3 regions of the Bacillus swezeyi genome follow, and region 3 is predicted to be linked to each of the others. Evidence: predicted binding sites of a transcription regulator. Region 3 holds the regulator's gene; each other region holds the start of a gene.
What was found. Region 3 encodes LexA, which represses DNA repair genes until DNA is damaged. Its sites were predicted from a motif close to CGAACATATGTTCG; they were not measured.

Region 1: a site for LexA is predicted at 2,278-2,291, ahead of RBH91_RS13535 (Y-family DNA polymerase). Genes of this name have one in related genera too.
Region 2: a site for LexA is predicted at 5,117-5,130, ahead of recA (recombinase RecA). Genes of this name have one in related genera too.

The regions. Positions count from the first base shown of each region.
Region 1 is NZ_CP133085.1:2,721,188-2,728,953, forward strand. It holds gene RBH91_RS13525 (FusB/FusC family EF-G-binding protein) at 1-396, opposite strand, end outside; gene RBH91_RS13530 (YolD-like family protein) at 602-940, opposite strand; gene RBH91_RS13535 (Y-family DNA polymerase) at 957-2,219, opposite strand; gene RBH91_RS13540 (DUF6376 family protein) at 2,469-2,915, opposite strand; gene RBH91_RS13545 (YqzH family protein) at 3,643-3,852, shown strand; gene RBH91_RS13550 (MDR family MFS transporter) at 3,996-5,237, shown strand; gene RBH91_RS13555 (VOC family protein) at 5,284-5,685, opposite strand; gene coaA (type I pantothenate kinase) at 5,721-6,680, opposite strand; gene RBH91_RS13565 (GrpB family protein) at 6,821-7,351, opposite strand; gene RBH91_RS13570 (MFS transporter) at 7,657-7,766, opposite strand, start outside.
Region 2 is NZ_CP133085.1:2,006,922-2,014,687, reverse strand. It holds gene RBH91_RS10010 (dipeptidase) at 1-627, opposite strand, end outside; gene spoVS (stage V sporulation protein SpoVS) at 735-995, opposite strand; gene RBH91_RS10000 (TIGR00282 family metallophosphoesterase) at 1,197-1,994, opposite strand; gene rny (ribonuclease Y) at 2,081-3,640, opposite strand; gene recA (recombinase RecA) at 4,000-5,043, opposite strand; gene RBH91_RS09985 (competence/damage-inducible protein A) at 5,214-6,464, opposite strand; gene pgsA (CDP-diacylglycerol--glycerol-3-phosphate 3-phosphatidyltransferase) at 6,486-7,067, opposite strand; gene RBH91_RS09975 (helix-turn-helix domain-containing protein) at 7,129-7,766, opposite strand, start outside.
Region 3 is NZ_CP133085.1:2,142,887-2,150,652, reverse strand. It holds gene tkt (transketolase) at 1-1,283, opposite strand, end outside; gene RBH91_RS10805 (DUF896 domain-containing protein) at 1,456-1,686, opposite strand; gene RBH91_RS10800 (YneB family resolvase-like protein) at 1,722-2,396, opposite strand; gene yneA (cell division suppressor protein YneA) at 2,416-2,727, opposite strand; gene lexA (transcriptional repressor LexA) at 2,884-3,507, shown strand; partial or broken gene RBH91_RS10785 (IS1595 family transposase) at 3,872-4,900, opposite strand; gene RBH91_RS10780 (NucA/NucB deoxyribonuclease domain-containing protein) at 5,157-5,585, opposite strand; gene blaOXA (class D beta-lactamase) at 5,707-6,522, opposite strand; gene RBH91_RS10770 (peptidase G2 autoproteolytic cleavage domain-containing protein) at 6,617-7,766, opposite strand, start outside.

The sequences.
Region 1 (7,766 bases), 580 kb from region 3:
CGCATCATTCCATCCCAAGTAGGAATATCCGCGGAAATCCATCTGCTCAAATTCGGGAGTCTTTAACTTTTTCACTTTAGAAAACAGTTTTTTAGCGACCTTTACTGTTACATGCTGAAATGGTATCACATCATGCTTTAACTCAGCTAAAAAGCGGATGGCTTCGCTGCTGTCTTCCACTTCAACCATCTGGCACAGCAAATTCTTTTGCTGATTGCTGAGATCAGGAAACAGGTTTAATACTTGATCCAACGCATTGGATTTCAAAGCGTCAAGCACGTTTCCGTCCTTGATGTTCGCATGTCCTTGGACAAGACTGTCCGTTTGAAACTTAATAAAATTATATTGATCATTTCTGATAAAAGGGTTCATATTCACTGTATTTACATTCTTCATTTCTGCCAGCTCCTTATTTATATATATGTGAAATAAGGTGCAAAGCCGTATGATCAGAAATGATACCTTGCTCTTCAGGCGATTTGTTTAAAACTCCACCTCATGCAAAGTATCGCCTTTTTAAGATAACAGGCTTTGCATGAGACGCTGCAGCTGGCAAATGAATGTCATTTACCATTTTATACACCTCCGAATACTTTCTTCATTATACACGACAATCATATTCAATCTCAATCATGTCATCCATCTTTAACATGCATATTTCATCCGCAGGGGTTACAATGCGCAGCTCCCGTTTCAGAGCGTCAACATAATGGATGCGGCCGACAAGCGTTTTGACCTCCCCCTGCCGGTAATAGGCAAATTGCAAAAGTCTGTTTTCCGCCATCGCTTCACAAATGATGTCATTGAATTCTTCATATTTTTGTTCATCCAAAATCGGTTTCTCGTGTTTTTGAAGGCTTTCATGATATTCCCTGAGCAATTCCACGTGCTCCGGCAGCATCATGGAAACCCATTTGATGTTGCCTCTGTCTTTTAACATCCGCAGATTCTCCTTTCTATGCCTGATGTCCGCCGACAAGCTTTGACCGCAGACGGGCGGTTCCGGCGTTTGTATAGGAAACGGCGCGCAAAAGCGCTGTTGAGCCGTGCCGTTCTCTGATGCCGTCCATCACATAGCCAAGCATCCGCTTTTTTTCCTGATCCGGACGAAAAAGGTCGAGCTGCATATGGGTGTCATCCTCAATGTTGGAAAGAGAAATGGAAACTTTCCGAACCGTTTTCCCCTCATAAAAGCGCTCGAACAATGCGAGGCATGTATGGTAAAGATCAAGTGTGACATTTGAAGGGCTTTCCATCGTGTTCGAACGATAAAATCCTCCGCCAAACTCATCGCGGCTGTATTCAATTCCGAGGCTGACGGTCCGCCCCGCCTGCTGATGGTCACGCGCCCTTTTGGCAACCTCTTCGCACATTTCAAGAATGACATGCTTGACTTCATCCGGGTTCGGATAATCGCGAAGCAGGATCTGGCTCTTTCCGTAGCTGACCTGCCCCGCCATGATCGGCGCTCCGATGGCTGAAAGATCAATGCCCCAAGCGTGATAGTAAAGCTGGTTTCCCATCAAACCGAATGTTTTCTCAAGCCGTTTGAGATCATAGTGTGCCAGCTGGCCGACTGTAAAAATCCCCATGCGGTTCAGCGTCTTTTCCAGCCTGGAGCCGATCCCCCACATCCGCCGCAGCGGGAACAAAGGCCAGAGCTTTGTTTCTACATCTTCATAATCCCAAACGGCCACCCCGTCTGCCGTTTTTTTCGCTTCAAGATCAAGGCAGAGCTTTGCCATCAACATGTTCGGCCCGATGCCGACGGTGCAGGGCAGCCCAAACTCCCTTGCCATGTCATCTTGAATTTTCGCGGCAATCGTCCGTGCATCTCCCCACATGTTCTTCACGCCGTCCACCTGGATAAAGCTTTCATCGACGCTGTATGTATGAACGGCATCATGCGGCACATAGCGGCAGAACAGCCGGGTGAGCTCTGTTGAAACACGGACGAATAGCCCCATCTTCGGATTGACAAGCCGAATGCGCGGGTCGTCTGGCAGCTGATACAGCCTTGTCCCCGTTTGAACGCCAAACTCTCTTTTGAGAGCCGGTGAGGCAGCCAGAACGATGCTGCCCTGCCGCTCTGTGTTTCCGACAACCGCTAAGAAGCAAGTCATCGGATCAAGCCCGAGCAAAACGGCGGCACAGCTGGCATAAAAACTCCGCATATCAACGCACAAAATCGAGCGCGCCGGATATTGACTATAGTCCATCATCTAACCCCCAAAAAGGAACTGACGTTCGCATCATTAGTGTATGAATACTATACTGCGAATATGCGTTCGATTTCCAGGCGTAAATTTATCCAAAGAAAATATTCCCTTTGACGTTCTGCCGTTTTCAACATGCCAATCGTTTCTTGCTGCTGGGAGGCAAAAGAGGTTTTTGACCGACCCTCGTCTGCGGTATGAGCTCGATTTTTGAGCAATCAGAAAAGCACCCCATTTTCGGGATGCTTTTTTCTATTCTGTCAATTTTTCAATCTGGCCCATCACATCACTGATCTGCTGAGCGCTTTGCACCAATTCTGACTGCTGCATCTTCTCGACTGTTAATTTTCCTTCCTCAACACTTTTCAAAACATCCTCAGCGCTTTTTTGCAGTGTTTCATTATGCTTCTCGATCGTGTCATGAATCTGGGCTGCAGCATCGGGCGGGGTTAATTCATTAAAATCGGCCGCAGCCTGCTGAATAGACTCAAGCTGTGTTTCCAGCTGTTCTTTTGCATCCGCATCGTTTACAGCCTGTTCAGCCAAGGAAGGCGCCTCCTCCGCAAATGTTTTCACTTTTTGGATATAGCCGGCCGCTTCATTTGTATAGTTCAATCCGTCATTCACCTGATCAAGCATTCCGCATCCGCTCGCTCCGAAAAGGCCGATTCCGGCCAGAACTGTGAGAATTCTTTTCATTGTTTGCCTCCTTATCGTTTTTTCCGCCCATGGCAGACCTTTCTTCGTCAATTCATGTCTGGACATCATCAGCTCCCCTCTCCCTTTTTGATAAAAATGAAAAAACTCCACCGATTTGGTGAAGTTGATAAACAAAAAGACCTTCACCAAATCAGATTTGGCAAAGGTCTCGCTAACAATTAGATTGCCAGCAAAGCCGAGGATTTAAGATATCCCGTAATGACGACTTTACTGTGACAGCTACTCCCCTTTGGAGTATTCATTTTTATTACTTTTATTTTAAAGCATCAGGCTTATCCGGTCAAATTCCTGCTGGCGGTTAAAGAACTGGCACGGGCCGCAAAAAACACCTTCTTGAAAGATGGCGATATGGTATAATACCCCATCTGGGAAAGGGGGTGGTGCGGATGACTGCATATGAAACAATCTCTTGTTGCATTGCCGTGTTGTCAAAAAAGGCAAACAGACCATCCCTTGAGCCCTGACAAGTTCGAGGAATGGTCTATTTTAACGAGACTCATAAAAAGCCGGAATGCTGCCTCATTCCGATTCTTTTTTATTTTAGCAGTTTTATTTAATCATGATATGTGCAAGACCATTCACAGCGATGAGCGTCCCTCGCGTTTTCTCATCAAAAAACTTTCACATCCGGAGTCCCGAAACCTGTTGAGAACATCGTTTTTTCCTAGTAAGATAAAAGAAAAATCGCTCCTAAAGGAGAAGGCAAATGGATGAAAAACTGATTGAAAAAATGCTCGGACAGGCACTCAGGCAATACGGCCGCAACATCGCAATCGACCCCCTCAGCCCCCATGAAAAACAAATCCTGAAGCTGGCTTTACAAGAAAGGCGGACGGAGGAGCCGGACGAGGGGCTGCATGCTCATATTGAGGATGTCGTCTATGATTATGTCACAAATCAAGGCTTGTTTTCATAATGCGATAAATGCTTCCCGGAGCGGCTTCCAAAGCCAGGAAGCTTTCCCCCGCCTTCGCCCCAAGATTTAGAAATTCCTCTATTCATCACCATCTGTTTCATGTATGATAATACAATAAAATATGATTATCTGGAGCGTTCATCATGAAACGAAAATGGCAAAATATCCACCCGCTCAGCTGGACCATTATTGTCGGAACGATTTTCGGACGGATGGGAACCACAATGAGCATTCCTTTTTTAGCGATTTATTTAACACAGGTCAAGGGGGCTTCAGCCGCTTTTGCGGGAGCCGTGATAGCGGCAAGCTCCCTGATTGGAATTGCGGCGAGCTTTTATGGGGGGTATTTATCAGACCGGTTCGGCCGGAAAAAGATCATGCTGCTCTCGATTTTTGGCTGGGTGCTCGTGTTTGCCGGCTTCGCACTCGCCGACCGCGTCTGGACCTTCTTTTTGATGAATGCCTTGAACGGATTGTGCCGCGCGCTTTTTGAACCGACTTCAAGAGCGCTGCTTTCCGATGTATCCAAACCTGAGACGCGCCTCTTTGTCTTCAATCTTAGATATACAGCGATCAACCTCGGCGTCGTCTTCGGTCCGCTTTTAGGCCTGTACCTCGGCTCTTCCAAAACGACGCTGCCGTTTTTCATCGCGGCTTTTATTTATTTCATTTACGGGGCCGTGCTGGCGGTTCAATTTCAAAATCACACTGTGCCGGTAAGGGAGACGAATAAGCGCATTAAAGTAAGAGATGCCTTGCAGGTGACAAGAACAGACCGGGTGTTTTCAATCACGCTGATCGGCTCGATTCTTTGTCTGTTCGGCTATTCCCACTTCACATCGACGCTTGCACAGTACATGTCGGCAAGTCCTTTCATTGCAGATGGGACGAAGATATTCGGGATGATGCTGACGTTAAATGCTGCGGTCGTGCTGGTCATACAGTACCCGATCGTCCATATCGCAAAACGGTTTTCACCGATTTTGTCGCTGATCACGGGAAATGTTTTGATTAGCATGAGCCTGTTCAGCCTCTCGTTTTTCCATGACCTTTTATCCATCATCTTCATTGTTGTATTGTTTACAACAGGAGAAGTTTTGTTATTTTCTATGATGGATCTATTGATTGACCAAATTGCACACCCTGAACTCAAAGGGACTTATTTCGGAGCGATGGGCTTTACCCAGCTGGGAAGCGTCATCGGTCCGTGGGCGGGCGGCATGCTGCTGGATGCTTTCGGAGCAGGGAAGCCTTTTTTCACCTTTTCCATCCTGGCCCTCGCGACCCTTTGCGGAGTGCCTTTTCTCATTGCGGCCTTCAGAAAAGTCAGAGTGATGGAAGCCGCAAAAGTGAACATGCATTCAGAAAACACATTGCAAAATTAAAAGAGCGCAAGAGCGAGACCCTTCCGTTCGGCGGAGGGCCTTCTGGTTAAATGGTCGGGCGGACGTCAGCCGGAGCCACAAGCTCAACCTTGATACGGTCGGGATCTTCCGCGTACAGCGCATAATGTCCGGCTCCGCCGGCGAACGGGTGTCTGTCTTCGTATAACATCCGATAGCCGCGTACAATCAGCTGCTCTGTCATTTCATCCACCTGGGCTCTTGAAGCCGCTTGAAAGGCGAGATGGTTTAAACCGACCCGGCATCTGTGGTAGCCTGCCTCTAAAAAGCGCGCTTCTGCCTGAACAAGGACGATGTAGGCGCCATTCGCTTTCCAGCTGATGCCCCCTTTCCACTGCTGATAAACCTCATAGCCGAGCTCTTTTAGAAACCACCCCCAAAAACGCTTTGATCTTTCTACATTTGAAACATATAGTTCAATATGATGAATCACGCTCTTATCCTCCCGCTTCTATCTCCTTGATGTCACACCCGTCTGACCAAAATCTCTTCGACTTTGTGGCCTTTTCCTTTTTTCAGGATGAAGTCCGACCGGAATTTTGTAGGCAGAATGTTTTCATACAAGTTCGGGCGGTTGACCGTCTCCCATATCGACTTCGCCAGCGAATCCGCTTCATCGTCTGTCAGATCTTTAAATTTATGAAAATAAGAAGTCGGGTCCTGAAACGCCGTCTCCCTGAGCATGCGGAACCGCTCGAGATACCATTTGATGATGAGATCTTCCTCGGCATCTACATAAATCGAAAAATCAAAGAAATCAGATACGAAAACACGCGGCTTTGTCCGGTCATCTTCAATCGTCGGCGTTTGCAGTACGTTGACGCCTTCAATAATGACAATATCCGCCTCTTTCACCGTTTCAAAGACACCTTCCATTCTGTCGTAAGTTAAATGGGAGTAGACAGGCGCCTTGACGCTTTCCTTTCCTGACTTTAATTCGTTTAAAAACTCAAGCAGCGCCTTGACATCATAACTCTCAGGAAAACCCTTCCGCGACATCATCTGTTTTTCTGCGAGAATTGCATTTGGATAAAGAAACCCGTCTGTTGTGATCAGGCTGACCTTCAGCCGTTCCTGCAAGCGGGAGAGTGCGGTTTGAATGATCCGGGCGGTTGTGCTTTTTCCGACCGCCACACTTCCGGCTATCCCGATGATAAACGGAATCTTCGCTGCATGGGGGTGATTCAGAAAACCGTTCACCCGGATGTTCCGCTCATACTGAGAAGTCCGATGCAAATAAAGAAGCCGTGCCAGCGGAACATAAATCGTTTCCACTTCCTCCAATGACAGATAATCATTTAAACCTTCAAGCTCTTTCGCTTCCTCTTCCGTGATTTGCACTGACATATGGCCGCCCAGTTGCGCCCAGGCATCACGGGTATGACTCGTATATAACGTTTGCAAATTTAAATCTTGATTCGCCACATTTCTCACCTGTCCCTCTGTCATACACTGTTTGACCAATTTTTTTGAAATTGATTCCAGACCGCCATTATATTATATAGAATTTTTTGAATATTGACGAGAGATCAAGATTTTTTAATATCTGCAGATAAAAAACCGCCTCATCTGAGACGGTTGCTGTGGTTCGCCTTCCAATCAAGCGCGCGCTGTTCCAATCGTTTGACAAACGTATCTTTGCCATCCATGTAAGCTTCAATGTTAAAAGGAAACTGTTCCGCAAGCCGCGCTTTGAAACGACCGTACATTTCGGCATCCTCGGGATGCGCCCTTAAATAATCCCTGACCGCCAAGTGCCGGTCAATCTCTTCACGGTTATCGAATTGAAACATATGGATCTGATGGGTCCGCTTGTCTCCGCCTTTTCGGTAATACCGCCTTCCCGGAATACCGAATTCCCCGAGCGGCTCATATCCGAACGCAATCATTTCTCTGTTGAAGATTTCAGCATTTTCGATATTTTTGACAACCGGCATCATATCAATGATCGGCTTGGCTTGAAGCCCCGGTACAGACGTGCTGCCGATATGATGAAAATCGATCAATTCACCGCCGAAAATGGCTTTCAATTTTTGCGCTTCTTCCTGAAACAGGCGGGGCCATTTTTCATTATAGGCCGTTACAATAACATTCATGTTTACCGCTCCTTTTTGCCATTTAAGTCTTCAATGAAATAATAGAATATCATTCCGCCTTTACAAAATAAAAAACGCGCCTTCTGCACTCTTTTATGCTTACGACAAATAGTCTGGTAATCTTGGAACCCCTTCGCTTCTCTCCGTCATCTCAACCGGCATATGCCCGTCCAAATTCGCTAAACTGTCTGTTTATGAAATTCCAGACCGTTTTGTTATGATATTTTAAATGCCTTCAAATTACTCCATTGCTGTTTCATCCACAAAAAAAGACAAATAAAGCGATCCTCAGTTTGATATGATCATTAAATCTTCAAGTCGAGTTCTTTTTCTTTTATCAGATCCGTTCGTTGAGCTTTCCCAAGCTTTGTAAACAAAAGAATGACTATGCCTGCAAGGATTTCAACAAGCCCCC
Region 2 (7,766 bases), 140 kb from region 3:
TTTGATTTGATCATCCTTTAAATTCCTTGGATGGGGACAAAGGCTGTATGCATTCGAATGGGAAGCGATCGGATACTTCGCAGCCGCAATCACATCCCAAAAGCTGTTTTCCGACAAATGGGAGACATCTGTCCAAGCCCGGTTTTTGTTGGCGATTCGGATTAATTTTTTCCCCCAAGACGTCAGGCCGGCATTCCTTTTTTCTAAAGCGCCGTCAGCAAACGCGTTCGCCCAGTTCCATGTCAGGCCGAAGCTTCTGACTCCCAGCTGAAAAAAGACATCAAACAGCCTTAGGTTTTTTGAAATCGGCTCACAGCCTTCCATCGTTAAAATAATGCCTGTTTCATCACTCTTTAACGAATCGATGTCTGTTTTGCTTGTGATCCGTTTAATCCGTTCATATTTGGAAATTTTTTCTTGAAACAACTGGATTTGAACAAGCGCCATTTCAAGGCGCATATTGGCAGGAACGGAATCGGGCAGAAAAATCGCCAGACACTGCACTTTCGCCTTACCGTTTAAAAGCGCTTTGAGCGGTGTTTGTAATGAAGGATCATGATATTCATCAAGCTTTGGATTTTTCCAGAGCTTGAAAAGCAGGTCGGAATGGGCATCAAAAATATTCAAGTTCATCCTCTCCCAGCTGCATGTTTTCAAAGCCAAACAAACCAAAAACAACCTGCTTACATGAAGTAAGCAGGTTGAAGCATGCTAAATATGATGTTCTTTTTCTATCAGCGAGGTTCTACAATCAATTTAATCGCTGTTCGTTCTTCACCGTCAATTTGGATGTCCGTAAACGCCGGAATGCAAATCAGATCAACTCCGCTTGGCGCTACAAACCCTCTGGCAATCGCGACCGCTTTAACAGCTTGATTCAAAGCTCCGGCTCCGATTGCTTGAATTTCTGCAGCACCTCGTTCTCTCAAGACTCCTGCGAGCGCACCTGCGACCGAGTTTGGATTTGATTTTGCTGAAACCTTTAATATTTCCATTCCTGCTCCCCCTTAAGTTTACAATGGATAAGTGAGTGTTCATTAGAACAATCATTATTAGATGTTGCTATTTTCAAAGCCATCCCCTTTTAATTGCTTTTCAAAAATAGCAGGGTACCTTCCATTTTTACTATATTCACTAAAAGACCGGGATATTCCTGCTTTCTTTTTAATATTTTTCTAAAATGATTTTCTGTTCAGTTATTCAAAAAACATGTGGTCGTCATTGATTAATATCCGCTCAATTTTTACGGCCTTTTTGCTTTGGTCATCAATGTCAATAACGACTCCGCTTAAGGTTGTCCGGCCTTCTGCAATCTCAAAGCGGACAGGCAGACTAGTTTTGAACCGTTTGATAATCGTCTCTCGATTGACCCCGAGAACTCCGTCATATGGGCCTGTCATGCCGACATCAGTGATATATGCGGTACCTTTGGGGAGCACGCGGTTGTCCGCTGTCTGTACATGTGTATGCGTCCCAACAACGGCTGAAACCCGTCCGTCCGTATACCAGCCGATCGCCTGCTTTTCACTCGTCGCTTCAGCGTGGAAATCGATAAAGATAAACGGCGTTCTTTTAGACGCCTCTTCAATCAATTCATCCGCTTTTCGGAACGGGCAGTCGATCGGAGGAAGAAATGTCCTTCCCTGCAGATTGATCACAGCCAGCTCTTTGCTGCCGTTCGTTTTTATGTATGTAATACCTTTACCGGGGGTGCCTTCAGGAAAATTGGCGGGTCTGATCATTTGAGGGGCTTCATCAATAAAATCAAAAATTTCCCTTTTATCCCATGTGTGGTTTCCCATTGTGAGAACATCGGCTCCCGCTTGAATGAGCTCATGATATATTTTTTCGGTGATGCCCTTTCCATGCGCGGCGTTTTCTCCGTTAACGATGACGGCATGCGGTTTATATTTCAGCTTCAGTTTCGGCAAGTAATTTTTGATCATCTCTCTGCCGGGTGAACCGACGATATCTCCAATAAATAAAATTCGCATAATTTGACCCTTTCTTTTTTAAAATAGGATTCTCTAATAGTGTTACACAAGGAAACAAAAAAATAAAGTGATGCATTCGCATCACTTTATTTTGCGTATTCAACGGCTCTCGTTTCCCTGATCACGGTTACTTTAATATGTCCAGGGTAGTCAAGCTCGTCCTCAATTCGTTTTCGAATATCCCGCGCCAAACGATGGGCTTCAAGATCGTTGATTGAGTCTGGTTTGACCATGATCCGCACTTCTCGTCCGGCCTGTATCGCAAATGACTTTTCAACACCTTCGTACGATTCAGAGATTTCTTCCAATTTCTCGAGCCTGCGAATATAGTTCTCGAGAGTTTCGCTTCTAGCGCCAGGTCTTGCGGCTGACAATGCATCAGCTGCGGCTACAAGCACCGCGATGATGGAAGTCGGTTCCTGATCTCCGTGGTGTGATGCGATACTGTTGATGACGACTGGGTGCTCTTTATACTTGGTGGCCAGCTCCACGCCGATCTCAACATGGCTTCCCTCCACCTCATGGTCGATCGCTTTCCCGATATCATGAAGAAGTCCTGCTCTTTTGGCAAGTGTAACGTCTTCTCCGAGTTCTGAAGCCATAAGACCTGTCAGAAACGCCACTTCCATTGAATGTTTAAGCACATTCTGTCCATAGCTTGTTCTGAACTTCAAACGGCCGAGAATTTTGATTAAATCGGGATGGAGACCGTGGACTCCAACTTCAAACGTCGTCTGTTCACCCATTTCGCGAATATAATCATCCACTTCACGTCGGGATTTCTCAACCATTTCTTCGATTCTGGCAGGATGAATACGGCCATCCTGAACGAGTTTATCAAGAGCGATCCTGGCTGTCTCGCGCCTGATCGGGTCAAATCCTGAAAGGATAACAGCTTCCGGCGTATCATCAATGATAAGATCGATCCCCGTCAATGTTTCCAGCGTACGGATATTTCGTCCTTCACGTCCGATAATACGGCCTTTCATCTCATCATTTGGAAGATTGACAACTGAAACCGTTGTCTCGGCCACATGATCAGCGGCACAGCGCTGTAAAGCCAGTGAAAGAATATTTTTTGCTTTTTTATCAGCCTCTTCTTTCGCACGATTTTCAGTTTCTTTCATCATGATCGCGATGTCATGGGAAAGCTCATTTTCAACTCGTTCCAGAATGATTTGCTTCGCTTCATCACGAGTCAGACTTGAAATACGCTCCAATTCTGACTGCTGCATACGAATCATTTCATCCACTTTGCTTTCCATCTCTTCAATATGTTGTTGTCGTTCATTCAGAGAATGATCTTTCTTCTCCAACATCGCTTCCCGTTTATCTAATGATTCATCTTTTCGGTCAAGGTTCTCTTCCTTTTGAAGTAAACGGTTTTCTTGTTTTTGAAGCTCATTTCGTCTTTCACGAACTTCTTGTTCAGCTTCTATCCGAAGCGTGTGAATCTCGTCTTTTGCTTCAAGAAGGGCTTCTTTTTTCAACGCTTCAGCATCCCGCTTCGCGTCTCCAAGAATTTGTTCGGCTGCATGACGCGCACCTGAAATTTTTGCTTCGGCAATGATTTTACGAACATAGTAGCCAACAACTAAACAGAATAGGCTCAGCAAAATGGAGATGAGAATTGCTAAAGGACTCATAACTTTCACCTCCTCTTGCTATGAACTTGTTTCTTGCTAAAAGTAAGTGTCGGCATGTACATTGTACTTTCTTCTCAACATACAGAACCTTCACAGGGAATGAAGAAGCTTCACTGCCCTTGTCAAGTTTAAATGTTTATCAATCATGTTAAGAAAAACAAGTGATACAATTTCATTGTAATTGTGTGGGAAATACTTGTCAAGCTTGCTGTCTTAACGTTTACAAGATATTCGCTTTTTTCAAACCTATTCACTTGGGATTCCTTTAGGATTGTGAAGCGGGGCTTGCTTGCTGAGGATCGGCAAAAGAAAGCGAAAGGCTGCCGACCCGGGGTCAGCAGCCTTATAGATGTTTGTGATTAAAATTCGAGTTCTTCCTGGGCTTCTTCTTCCGGTTGAGAAGCGGGACTGCCGCCCGTATCCAAACCGTAGTGCTCCCGGATTTGCTCTTGAATCATCAACAGGATATCTTTGTTTTCTTTTAGAAACTGCTTTGCGTTTTCACGGCCCTGCCCAAGACGTTCCTCCTGATAAGAGTACCATGATCCGCTTTTTTGCACGATGTCAAGCTCTGTTCCAAGGTCAATGATTTCTCCTTCTTTTGAAATCCCTTCACCGTACATAATGTCCACTTCAGCTGTCCGGAAAGGAGGCGCCACTTTGTTTTTCACGACTTTAATTCTCGTCTTGTTCCCCATGACCTCATTGCCTTGTTTCAGCTGTTCGGCACGGCGCACTTCAAGGCGCACAGAAGAGTAGAATTTCAGCGCTCTTCCGCCTGGAGTCGTCTCCGGATTGCCAAACATGACCCCGACTTTTTCACGAATTTGGTTAATGAAAATCGCGATGGTCTTCGATTTATTGATCGCTCCGGAAAGCTTCCGAAGCGCCTGGGACATCAGTCTGGCCTGCAAGCCGACATGGGAGTCTCCCATGTCTCCTTCGATTTCCGCTTTCGGGACAAGGGCCGCTACCGAGTCGATGACAACGATATCCACTGCTCCGCTTCTGACAAGGGCTTCCGCAATTTCAAGCGCCTGTTCTCCTGTGTCAGGCTGTGACAGCAGCAGCTCGTCAATGTTGACGCCGAGCTTTTGGGCGTAAACCGGATCAAGCGCATGTTCGGCATCTATGAATGCCGCCTGTCCTCCCTGCTGCTGAACTTCGGCAATCGCATGAAGCGCCACCGTCGTTTTACCGGAACTTTCCGGTCCGTATACTTCAATAATCCGGCCGCGCGGATATCCGCCCACTCCAAGGGCTGTATCGAGCGCTAAAGAACCGCTCGGAACGGTTGAAATTCTTGTTTCAGTTTGTTCGCCGAGCTTCATAATCGAACCTTTACCAAACTGTTTTTCTATTTGTTTAAGCGCCATATCTAAGGCTGCCTGACGATCACTCATTCTATTTTTTCCTCCTTTATCACTTCCGCTATATCTACTATACCTTGTTTGCGCGAATTTGCCAAGAAAAAAGCGAACGCATATTCGATTTTTTTGAAAGATAAAAAATGATTCCTGCAAGCGGAAGGTTCTTTTTTAAAAGGAAGATCTTCCGAAAAAGCTGTTATCGCTTATTTTTCTAGTATTTTCAGCAGCAGATGGCAGCCGTATTTGGCGGACCTCTTCCGGATGCCGGATCTGGATCCGGCGAACATGAATTCAAACGACTCTTCATCTCTGCCCTTTACAGAGATGCCGATTAATACTTTTCCGGCCGGGTGGCCTTCCTGGGTATTCGGCCCCGCGACTCCCGTAAAGCTGATGCCGATGTCGCTTCCCGTTTTGTCTCTGATGCCTTTGGCAAGCTCTTTTGCGCATTGCCCGCTGACTGCGCCAAAGCGGTTCAGCGTATCTTCGGAGACACCGGCGGCTGAAACCTTCAATTCGTTCGTATAGCAGACAGCGCCGCCTTTAAAATATTGGGAAGCCCCGCTGATTTCTGTCAGCCAGCTTGAGAAAAGGCCCCCTGTAAAACTTTCCGCAGCAGACAGGGTGATCCCTTTTCGGGTGCATGCCTTCGCAAGCTCTTCCACAAGCGATGTATCATCATATCCGTAAAAGTACTCTCCGACGCGCTCCAAAATGCGGTCTTCCGTTTCTTTCAGCAGACGGCTTGTTTCATCCGGATCAGCGTGCTTGGCCGTCAGCCTGAGGGTGACTTCCCCATCTGCCGCCAAAGGAGCGATCGTCGGATTCGTCTGCGCATCAATAAGGTCTTCCAAATCCGTTTCAAGCTGGGATTCTCCGATGCCAAAAAACCGCAGCACCCTTGACACGATCTTTTCCTTTGAGCCGAGCTTTTCTAGAATCAGCGGCTTCGCTTCATTTTCAAACATCGGTTCAAGCTCTTTCGGCGGCCCGGGAAGAAGCATATAGAAACGCGATTCATGTTCCAGGAACATGCCCGGAGCCATGCCGAACCGGTTTGGCAGGACATCCGATCCTTCAAGGATCAGCGCCTGTTTACGATTGTTCGGCGACATCGTGCGGTTTGTTTTTTTGAAATAATCCTCGATCGATTGAAAAGCATCCGCATCAAGCTCAAGGGGACGCCCGACAACCTCGGCGATTGTTTCTTTGGTCAAATCGTCTTTCGTCGGTCCGAGCCCTCCTGAAAAGATGATGAAATCAGACCTTTTCTGTGCGGTTTGAATCACTTGTTTGAGACGTTCGGGGTTGTCTCCGACCGCTGTATGATAAAAGACGTTCATTCCGATTTCGGCCAATTGTTTGCTGATAAACTGCGCATTCGTATTGGCGATTTGTCCGAGCAGCAGCTCTGATCCGACAGCGATAATTTCCGCTTTTCTTTCCAATTTCATTCTTTCCACTTCCTCACGCGTTTAGTTCGATGTTTTTAAAGCATCCCAGTTTTTAGCGAAATAATCCCAGCCTGATACGACGGTGAAAAAGACAGCCACCCATAAAGCAAGTGAGCCGAATGGGAACGAGACAAGCTCGAATGGAAGGTTGTGAAGCAAGAGAGCTGAGATGGCAATGATCTGAGCCCATGTTTTCACTTTTCCAAGCATGTTCGCTGCCACGACTTCCCCTGTCCCTGCCAATACGAGACGAAGCCCTGTCACGGCAAATTCACGGCTGATAATGACAATCGCCATCCATGCCGGTGCAAGATGGTAATGAACCAAAATAATCAATGCCGATGATACGAGCAGCTTGTCGGCAAGCGGGTCAAGGAACTTTCCAAAGTTCGTCACAAGGTTCAGCTTTCTCGCGTAATAGCCGTCAACCCAATCGGTAACAGAAGCAAAGATGAACAAAAGAGCGCCGATTAAATGGGCGACTGGAATCGACTCGCTTCCAAAAGATAAGGATCCCCATTGAAATGGAACAAGCATGATGATCATGAAAATAGGAATTAATGCAATTCTTGAAAGCGTGATTTTATTTGGTAAGTTAAACATAAAGGTTCCTCCATATGTATCGTTTTACGAATGATGAACGCAAGAAAAAGTCATCTGGCATTTAAGATGACTTTTCCTCCTTTTTATTTTGAATCGTTATGTTTTGTGTCATCACATTCTTAGGATCTAGTTCATAGGAAAGAGCTTCTCCGTTGATTTTAATTTCCACACCGGGCGCATAGCCAATCCGCAAGTCAATCTGTTCTTGCTCGGTTATATTCTTTTGAAAGGTTTCTCCTTTTTTCATCATGCCTTCTTTAAGAGAACTCCCTTTCTCATCCCTCACCCTCACCCAAGAGTCTGCCGATGCTTTCACCTCAAGCTCAAGCTTGTCGGCTCCTGAAATTTCATAGGTTGTGGAGGTGCCTTCACTGCTGACGGCTTTAATGCTCAGCTTTTCCTTCTCATCAGACTGCTGATCATCTTTTTCTTTGTCATCAGCGCCGCTGTTTTTATCAGCATTCGCATCTTTCTGATTTTCCTTTGTCAGCGGTGAATCCTTTGAGACGTCATACTTGCTTTGCGACTCTTCTGTTTTAGGCTGCTCGGCCGACTGCTGATTCCCTCCGCCGTTTACGGCTTGAATAATGACGTAAATGATCGCAACCACGACAATGACGCCGGCTACGACAAGCAAGGTGGGCAGAAGTTCGAGCGCTTTTGACGCTGACTTGGGAAGCTCCCTCTGCGGCTTGATTG
Region 3 (7,766 bases):
CGGAGACCGCCATGAAGAGCCATTCCGTTTAAAGCTGCACCCATGGCAAATTCGCGGACGCCGAACCAGATGTTTCTGCCGGCATAGTCTTTTGCTGAAAAATCGCCGCCGTTTTTGATCGCCGTCTTATTGGAACCAGCCAGATCGGCAGAGCCGCCAAAGAAAAACGGCACTTGTTTCGCGATTCCGTTCAGCACTTCTCCGGAAGATGCGCGTGAAGCCAGGCTGCTTCCTTTCTCATAAACAGGAATTTCCTTTTCCCAGTCAGCAGGAAGCTCTCCTTTGATGCCCAATTCAAGTTGTTCTGCAAGCTCCGGGTGAGCTTTTTTGTATGCGGAGAACAGTTCATTCCATTCCTGTTCCTTGCGCTTGCCAGCCTCTTTCACCGTTTCGTTGAAGTGATCGTATACTTCAGAAGGAACATGGAAATCTTCTTCATATGTCCACTCATACGCTTCTTTTGTCAGCTCAGCCTCTTCTGCACCGAGAGGAGCGCCGTGAACGCCTGAAGTTCCCGCACGGTTTGGAGATCCGAAACCGATCGTTGTTTTCACTTCAATTAATGTCGGCTGGTTTTCATTCTGCTTCGCTTTTTCAAGCGCTGCTGTAATTTCAGTGATGTTATTCCCGTCTTCTACATAGAGCACTTCCCAGTTCATTGCTTCAAAGCGCTGCTTCACGTTTTCAGAGAAAGAGCGGTCTAAATCTCCGTCAAGGGAAATATCATTGGAATCATAAAGCACGATTAAACGGCCGAGGTTTAGGTGGCCTGCAAGTGAAGCCGCTTCCGATGAGATTCCTTCCATTAAATCCCCGTCACCGCAAATACTGTATGTATAATGGTCAACGACACGATATTCGCTGCGATTGTAAGTTTCTGCAAGATGGCGTTCTGCAAGCGCCATTCCGACAGCCATTCCGATTCCTTGACCGAGCGGGCCTGTCGTCGCATCAACGCCAGGAGTATGTCCGAATTCAGGATGACCTGGTGTTTTGCTGCCCCATTGGCGGAAATTCTTTAGATCTTCCATCGATACATCATACCCGCTTAAATGAAGCATGCTGTACAGCAGCATTGAACCATGTCCGGCAGATAACACAAATCGGTCTCTGTTAAACCAGCTTGGGTTTTCAGGGTTTACATTCATCATTTTTGTCCAAAGCGAATAAGCCATCGGAGCAGCCCCCATCGGCATGCCTGGGTGGCCGGATTTTGCCTTTTCAATGGCGTCTATGGATAGTGTCCGTATCGTTGCGACAGATTTTAATTCAATCGTTTTCATTTTTATCCCCTTCCTGTATGTACTCTACTTTCTTATCATAAATCTACCCATCAGTTTTCACAACCATTTCAGCTCAGAAAGCGTCTGAAAAATGGTGGTTGATCTCGTTATGCTCCTTTTATTTCAATATTATACACAAAAAGGGAATACGATATTGACGTATTCCCTAAAATTAATGAAGGCGGCGGTTTTTTTCCTTTTTGAGCTTTTCCGGCGTCACATCATTGCCTTCCGGATCTACGATTGTCACATTTTTCAGCGTGTTTTTCATAGATGCGCGGACACCATTCAAATATTCCTGGCGCAGCTTCTGCTGTTCTGCTTTTTCTTCCTCCGTCAAAGAGCCGGTTTTTGATTTTTTCGCAAGCTCATTGATTCTGGCTATTTTTTCTTTGGAAATCATAATATGCTCCTTTGATTTGTTTATCATTCATACTACTAAATTCGCTCTCGTTTGACAACAAATGAATCCGGCTGGCTGCTCTTATACTCCTGATAGCGGCGGTGTACGGTAGCTTTCGATATGCTGTAGCCAAAGCCCCTTAAAACGGCTGCAATCTCTGCAAACGTCAGCTTGTTTTCCCTGAGCCGAATGATTTCTGAAAGCGGGGCTTCAATCCGCTCCCTCCCGTTTCCTTCATGTTGGTTTTTTAGATTCCTTTCCGGGCGGTAGCCGTTTTCGACCGCTTTCTTCATCCCTCTTTTAATCTTAAGATTATGTATTTTCCGCTGGTATTCTTCCACGATGCCGACGATTTCCAAAACCATTGAGTCGGCCTCGGAAAGTTCCAGCTGTCCCCTGTGTGCGAGTGTATAAATTCGAACCCCTTCTTTATATAAGCAGTGAAGGAGGGCTATTTTGGCGTTTCCTCTTCCAAGCCTTGTATCATCCTGGATCAATACAGCATCCACTTCTGATCTTTTTATTTCATCAAGCAAATCGAATACACCGTCCCGGTCCATTTCATATCCGCTCGCCTGTTCGGAAATGACTTTTACAACGGTCATGCCGTGTTCGGCTGCAAGTGATGCAAGCTCCTCTTCCTGCCGTTTTAAGGAGGTTTCCTGCTGCTCCTTCGTCGTGCTCACCCTGGTGTATATAATCGCGTTCATGGAAATCCCCTCATCCTTCTTACTCTACTTCTGCAAGCTGATATCGGTCAGAATGCTGCTTTGTTACCGGCAGAATCAGAACATCGCCGGGTTTGATGACAGATGTCGGCAGATCGTTTTTGTCGGCAACCCACTCAATGAATTTTTGCTTGTCAGCGGACTTGCCGCCCTCGATGTGGTCGGCAATCTCCCATAAAGTATCTCCTTCTTGAACTTCTATTTTAACATATTGCTTGCTTTCCTCCATCTTTCCGGCAAAAGACAAAAACAGAACACAGAAGCTGATCACAGCAGTAAACAGACTGACGAAAATCAATGATTCCCTATTCAAATCTATCACCCCAAACAGAATATTTGTTCGCTTTTTGTGCTTTCAGTATACATACGAACAAATGTTTCTGTCAATTGTTTTTTTCGAACCTATGTTTGTACTTCGAGGAAAAACATGCTATAATCTACCTAAAATCGACGTTTTGAGGTGCAGATCATGACGAAGCTATCAAAAAGACAACTTGATATATTGCGTTTCATTAAAGAAGAAGTGAAGCGCAAAGGCTACCCGCCTTCCGTCAGGGAAATCGGCGAAGCGGTCGGCCTGGCATCAAGTTCTACCGTACACGGCCACTTGGCAAGACTTGAGACAAAGGGGCTGATCAGAAGAGACCCGACGAAGCCGAGAGCGATCGAAATCCTGGATACCGAAGAAGAGATTCACATTCCGAAAAACCAGGTTGTCAACGTTCCCGTCATTGGAAAGGTAACGGCCGGGATGCCGATTACTGCCGTCGAAAATATCGAGGAGTACTTTCCGCTCCCTGACCGCCTGGCTCCGCCGGATGAACATGTTTTCATGCTCGAGATTATGGGGGAAAGCATGATTGATGCAGGGATACTGGATAAAGATTATGTAATTGTAAAGCAGCAGAGTACCGCAATCAATGGAGATATCGTCGTGGCCATGACCGAAGATGACGAAGCGACAGTCAAGCGGTTTTTCAAAGAAGAGACCCATATCCGCCTCCAGCCGGAAAATCCGACGATGGAGCCCATTATCCTGCAGAATGTGATCATTCTCGGCAAGGTGATCGGCGTTTTCCGAACCGTTCATTAATCATGGGGCTTACTCAGAACCGCCGGGAAACCGGCGGCTTTTTTTGATCAAAGCTATGTTAACTAATAATGTTGATTTTAAATATATAGCAGGATTTTTATGAAAAACCCTGCTATAACTACAACATTTAACTAATTATGTTCAACTATTGTGATTTGTTCCTGTTTTTATATTCATAAATATCCTGAATATTAAGTAAGAAAATCCAGAAAACCCTAATATCCCTATTAAAATCATTAGAGGGAATTGGTCTGAGAATATCATCCCTAAAACAAACAACATAAAACAAACCAACGCTCCTATAAGGTGAAATATTATATTTTTTTTATCCAAAGTGGTACCATCTCTTTTCTCGCTTGTTATTTTATAATTCATACGTTCTCAAAGAATAATAAGTTTTATTAATCGGAATTAAACAACAATCTACAAGCATTTAGTAGTAGATGCATTATCATTTCGATGACTAACAATATCTAAGAATTGAAACCAACTCAAATAATGGTCAAGGTATTTTGTTGCCACACCATTAAATCGTTGTATCCAACCTTCTAAACGACTGTGGTAATTATTAACATTTTGGATGTGATAAAGACCCTTGACACGCTCCGTTCTATCCGATTTAAACCGATAATGTTCTAATCCTTTGCTTTTGGCATAGGCAGAAAAAACCCTCCAGCGCAAAGCGTGTTGTCAAAAGTTAATTTAGAGCCAATAGCCTTATCTAATTGAGATTTGACAATCCGGCCTTTTCCAAGCACCCCGGAATAAGCGGCTTTTTGGCAGTCTCTTGCGATTAAAACACAAACTTGTTCGTGGCTAATACCACGAAACTTAGATGAACCTCCACGCTTACGAGGTTTGCGTCCTTCTATGTTTCTTTTACCTTTTTCAGAGTAAAGGAAATATGTTTTATCCATCTCTACAATCCCTGAAAATGTATCAAAGTCCATTTGTTTAATAGCAGACAATACTTTGTGTCTCCAATAAAATAGAGTGACATAATGAACATTACCAATAAGGTCTGCTGATTTTCGAAGAGAATAACCTTCTAACATACATTTAATGAAGTCTAACCATCTATCTGGCTTATGAGTACGGTATAGCGTAGTAGACATTACATCAGTAAATGTCTTTTTGCAATTTTTACAAGGTATCGTTGGCGTTCAACTTCTTTTAGTCCCATTTTCACTTTATACTTACCGAAACGCACAACTTGCTTAGAAGAGCAACGTACACAATTATAGCCATTTTTATTTTTCCGTTCTGTTACTTCTTGAAAAACAGGTCCACTGTTTGAAAAGGATGATAGAGAATTGATAAAGAATTCTTTTAAGCGGTGTTGTTCTGCTGAATTTAACTTTTTAATTTCTTCAATCAGTTCTCTTAACGTCATTATAATCCCTCCAAACAGATGTCTTTTATCATAATATAGAATATTTGTTTGTTTTTATCAAAAAACAACATAGTTGATTAACATAGCATTGATCAAAAAAATCAGGTTCGAGACCATGCCCATTGTTTGGGTGGCGAACCTGAAAAAGAGGAATTCATAATATGCTTACACACTTATTATCTCTAACTTTACAGTTACTGTCAACAAAAAAGTTTCCTAAGGGAAAAAAAATTAAAGCAATACATTTTTTTTGCTTTCACTGAACAATAAACAAAATTTTTGTTCCATCGGCATATCCGCTCAGCCTGCTGCCGACCCAGGAGCCTGCCCCCCGGTTATCTGTTGAAGCGACATATCTCACTGATGCCCCCTTTCCTCCTTCCTCACACATCGCCATCGGCCATTCATCACGATCATATCCCGGTTTCGTCGGAATCCCTTTTAAAGACTCCTGGCGCCGCTTATCCGCTCCTTCTCTTTCGATTGTACAGACATCGGAATGACCGGCTTTAATGGCATCGCTGATATGCGCCCCTGTTTGAGGATAGCGTGATTTCGGGAAATACAAAACATCATCATATCTTGCAGCTCCTTTTGCATGCTGCGTTGACGATGCAGCACCTCCAGAAAGCCCTGGCAGCACAGCCGCAATAAGCAGTAATCGAATCGTCCATCTCTTCAACATAAAAAAACTCCCTTAACCTGGTTTTATCACCAGGTTAAGGGAGGATTGTTTACGCTTTTCGGTTTTTTTGTGTAAAAGACGTTTAGATTGTGTAAAAGATCGACATTTCATCTCAACATTTTTATTCGTCTATTAATCGGTATTTCTTTAATATGCTGTGCGTAATGGCTTTTGCATTTGAACCTATGCCATTTATGTTTGTGGCGAATACATAAGTTCTGCCGCCGTTTTTAATGACCCCTGTAAACCAGCCCAGCTTCATATCGGACAGCCTTGTGCCTGTTTTGCCGTAAAGTATGTAGCTGTCTGTTTCTTCTTGAATCATCATCCGCTTTACCGTTTTCATCACGGACTTGTTAAATGGAAGCGATTCTTCATAAAGCTTTTCCATAAAATCCGCCTGTTCCAGCGGAGAAATTTTCAGCGTGCTGTCGAGCCAAAACTGATCGATTCCGCCGCTTATATCCTGGTTTCCGTAAGAAATCTTTCGAAGCCAATCTTCCATGTGCTCCCTGCCGATGTCTCTGGCCATCGCCTGATAATACCAAATGACGGATTCGCGCATCCCCGATCCCAGGGTATGATCACGGTTCCAAGAATCAAACTCCCTTACAATGCCGTCCCAGCGCTTGACATCATATTCGTCTCTGACTGCCCCCGTCTGCAATCCGATCAGCGCATTTGCCACTTTGAAAGTGGATTCAGGCGTCAGCCTTTTATAAGCCCTTTCTTTGTTATAGACAAAGGTTTGACCGTTTTTGATGTTTCGCAAAATAAACGTTCCGTCATATCCATTAAAATATTCTTTGACCTTTAGCTGTTTCATGTTGAGCTGTTCATCGGAAGAACGGGATGCGGTTTTTTTGGCATCGGCTTTAACAGTAAAAATGGCTCCGGTCAGAAGCAATGCGGAAAACATGTACATCAGCTTTTTCATTCGATCACTCCTTTGATTTTGTCATACATCTTCATTTTATGGATGAGCACTTCAAAATGGATATTTTTTCTTCTGACCATCTTTATGCCGCACGTTATTTGATTAAGGCGAGAGCGATTCCGTATCCTTTTTCAGGAGTGTAAGGAGCGGTTATTTTGATCACCTTCCAAGAACCTTCGGCTGCTTTTGTCCCTATGCCGTTAAGCGCTCCTAAATAATCTCCTTGACGCACTGTGCCGTCAATACGTACATAATGCCTGCCCAAAAGCCCGACTACATGCCATTCATCTCTGGCATCACGTGAAAGGTATCCGTCTTCCAAAGCCTTGTTATAGTCTGGATTTTGTTTCGGCAGGCGAATCAGCTCTCCTGTTTCGATATCGGTTACTTCCTCATAAATCAATCCGCCAAACTCGTTTGTCAAATAGCGGCTCTGCCAGGTGAAGCTAGATGCCCCCGAAACAAAAGCGGCTGTTTCCGATACAACCCCAAGCAAATCATCTCCGCTTTGTGCGGGGGCCATTTTTTCTCCTTTTAGGGCGACGATTGTGCCTGTATCGATCAACTGCCCGCTTTCACTTTCAAAATATTCTCCATAGCCGGTTAATGAAGAGGTTATTGCCCCCGCAAATGCTCCATTTCCATAGCGGGAGTCAAGAAGCCATTTGATTGACTGGTGACCTCCAGCCACTGTGTACGGCTCTTCCAGTGTAATGCTTTCAGAGGACAGAATCGTTCTGGAAACACTGTTGCCTGTAATATGGGAATTGTTTGAAGCTGTGATAAATGCACGGGAGCCCTCTGTGCTTGAACCGCCCGAAGCTCCGATGACCGCATTTCTTTCACCTTTTGCCGTAATATCTCCGGTTCCGGCAATGACGGCGCTTGTTTGATTAAAGGCAAAACCGGAGGTGGTTGCAATCTGGGCGCCGCCCTTTAAACTGACGGGCATCTGCTGATAGGTTTGACCTTTAATGGATGCAGCAGCACTGTACCCCTCCGCCAGAACCCCGATGATGACGGCCTGACTGTTCGGCGATTGGATGCCTGCCGTCCCGCCTTCTGTTATCATTGTTCCGTTCATAATATTGACGTAATAGAGTCCGCCTCCGATCGATATTCCTATAGGAGCGGAATGGTAAAAATCAAAGTTTGATATTTTGACATGATCGGTTTTATTTGCCCCTCCCGATAAATTAATATCGACACCGGCCTTTTTAAATCCGCGAATCTTAATCCCATTG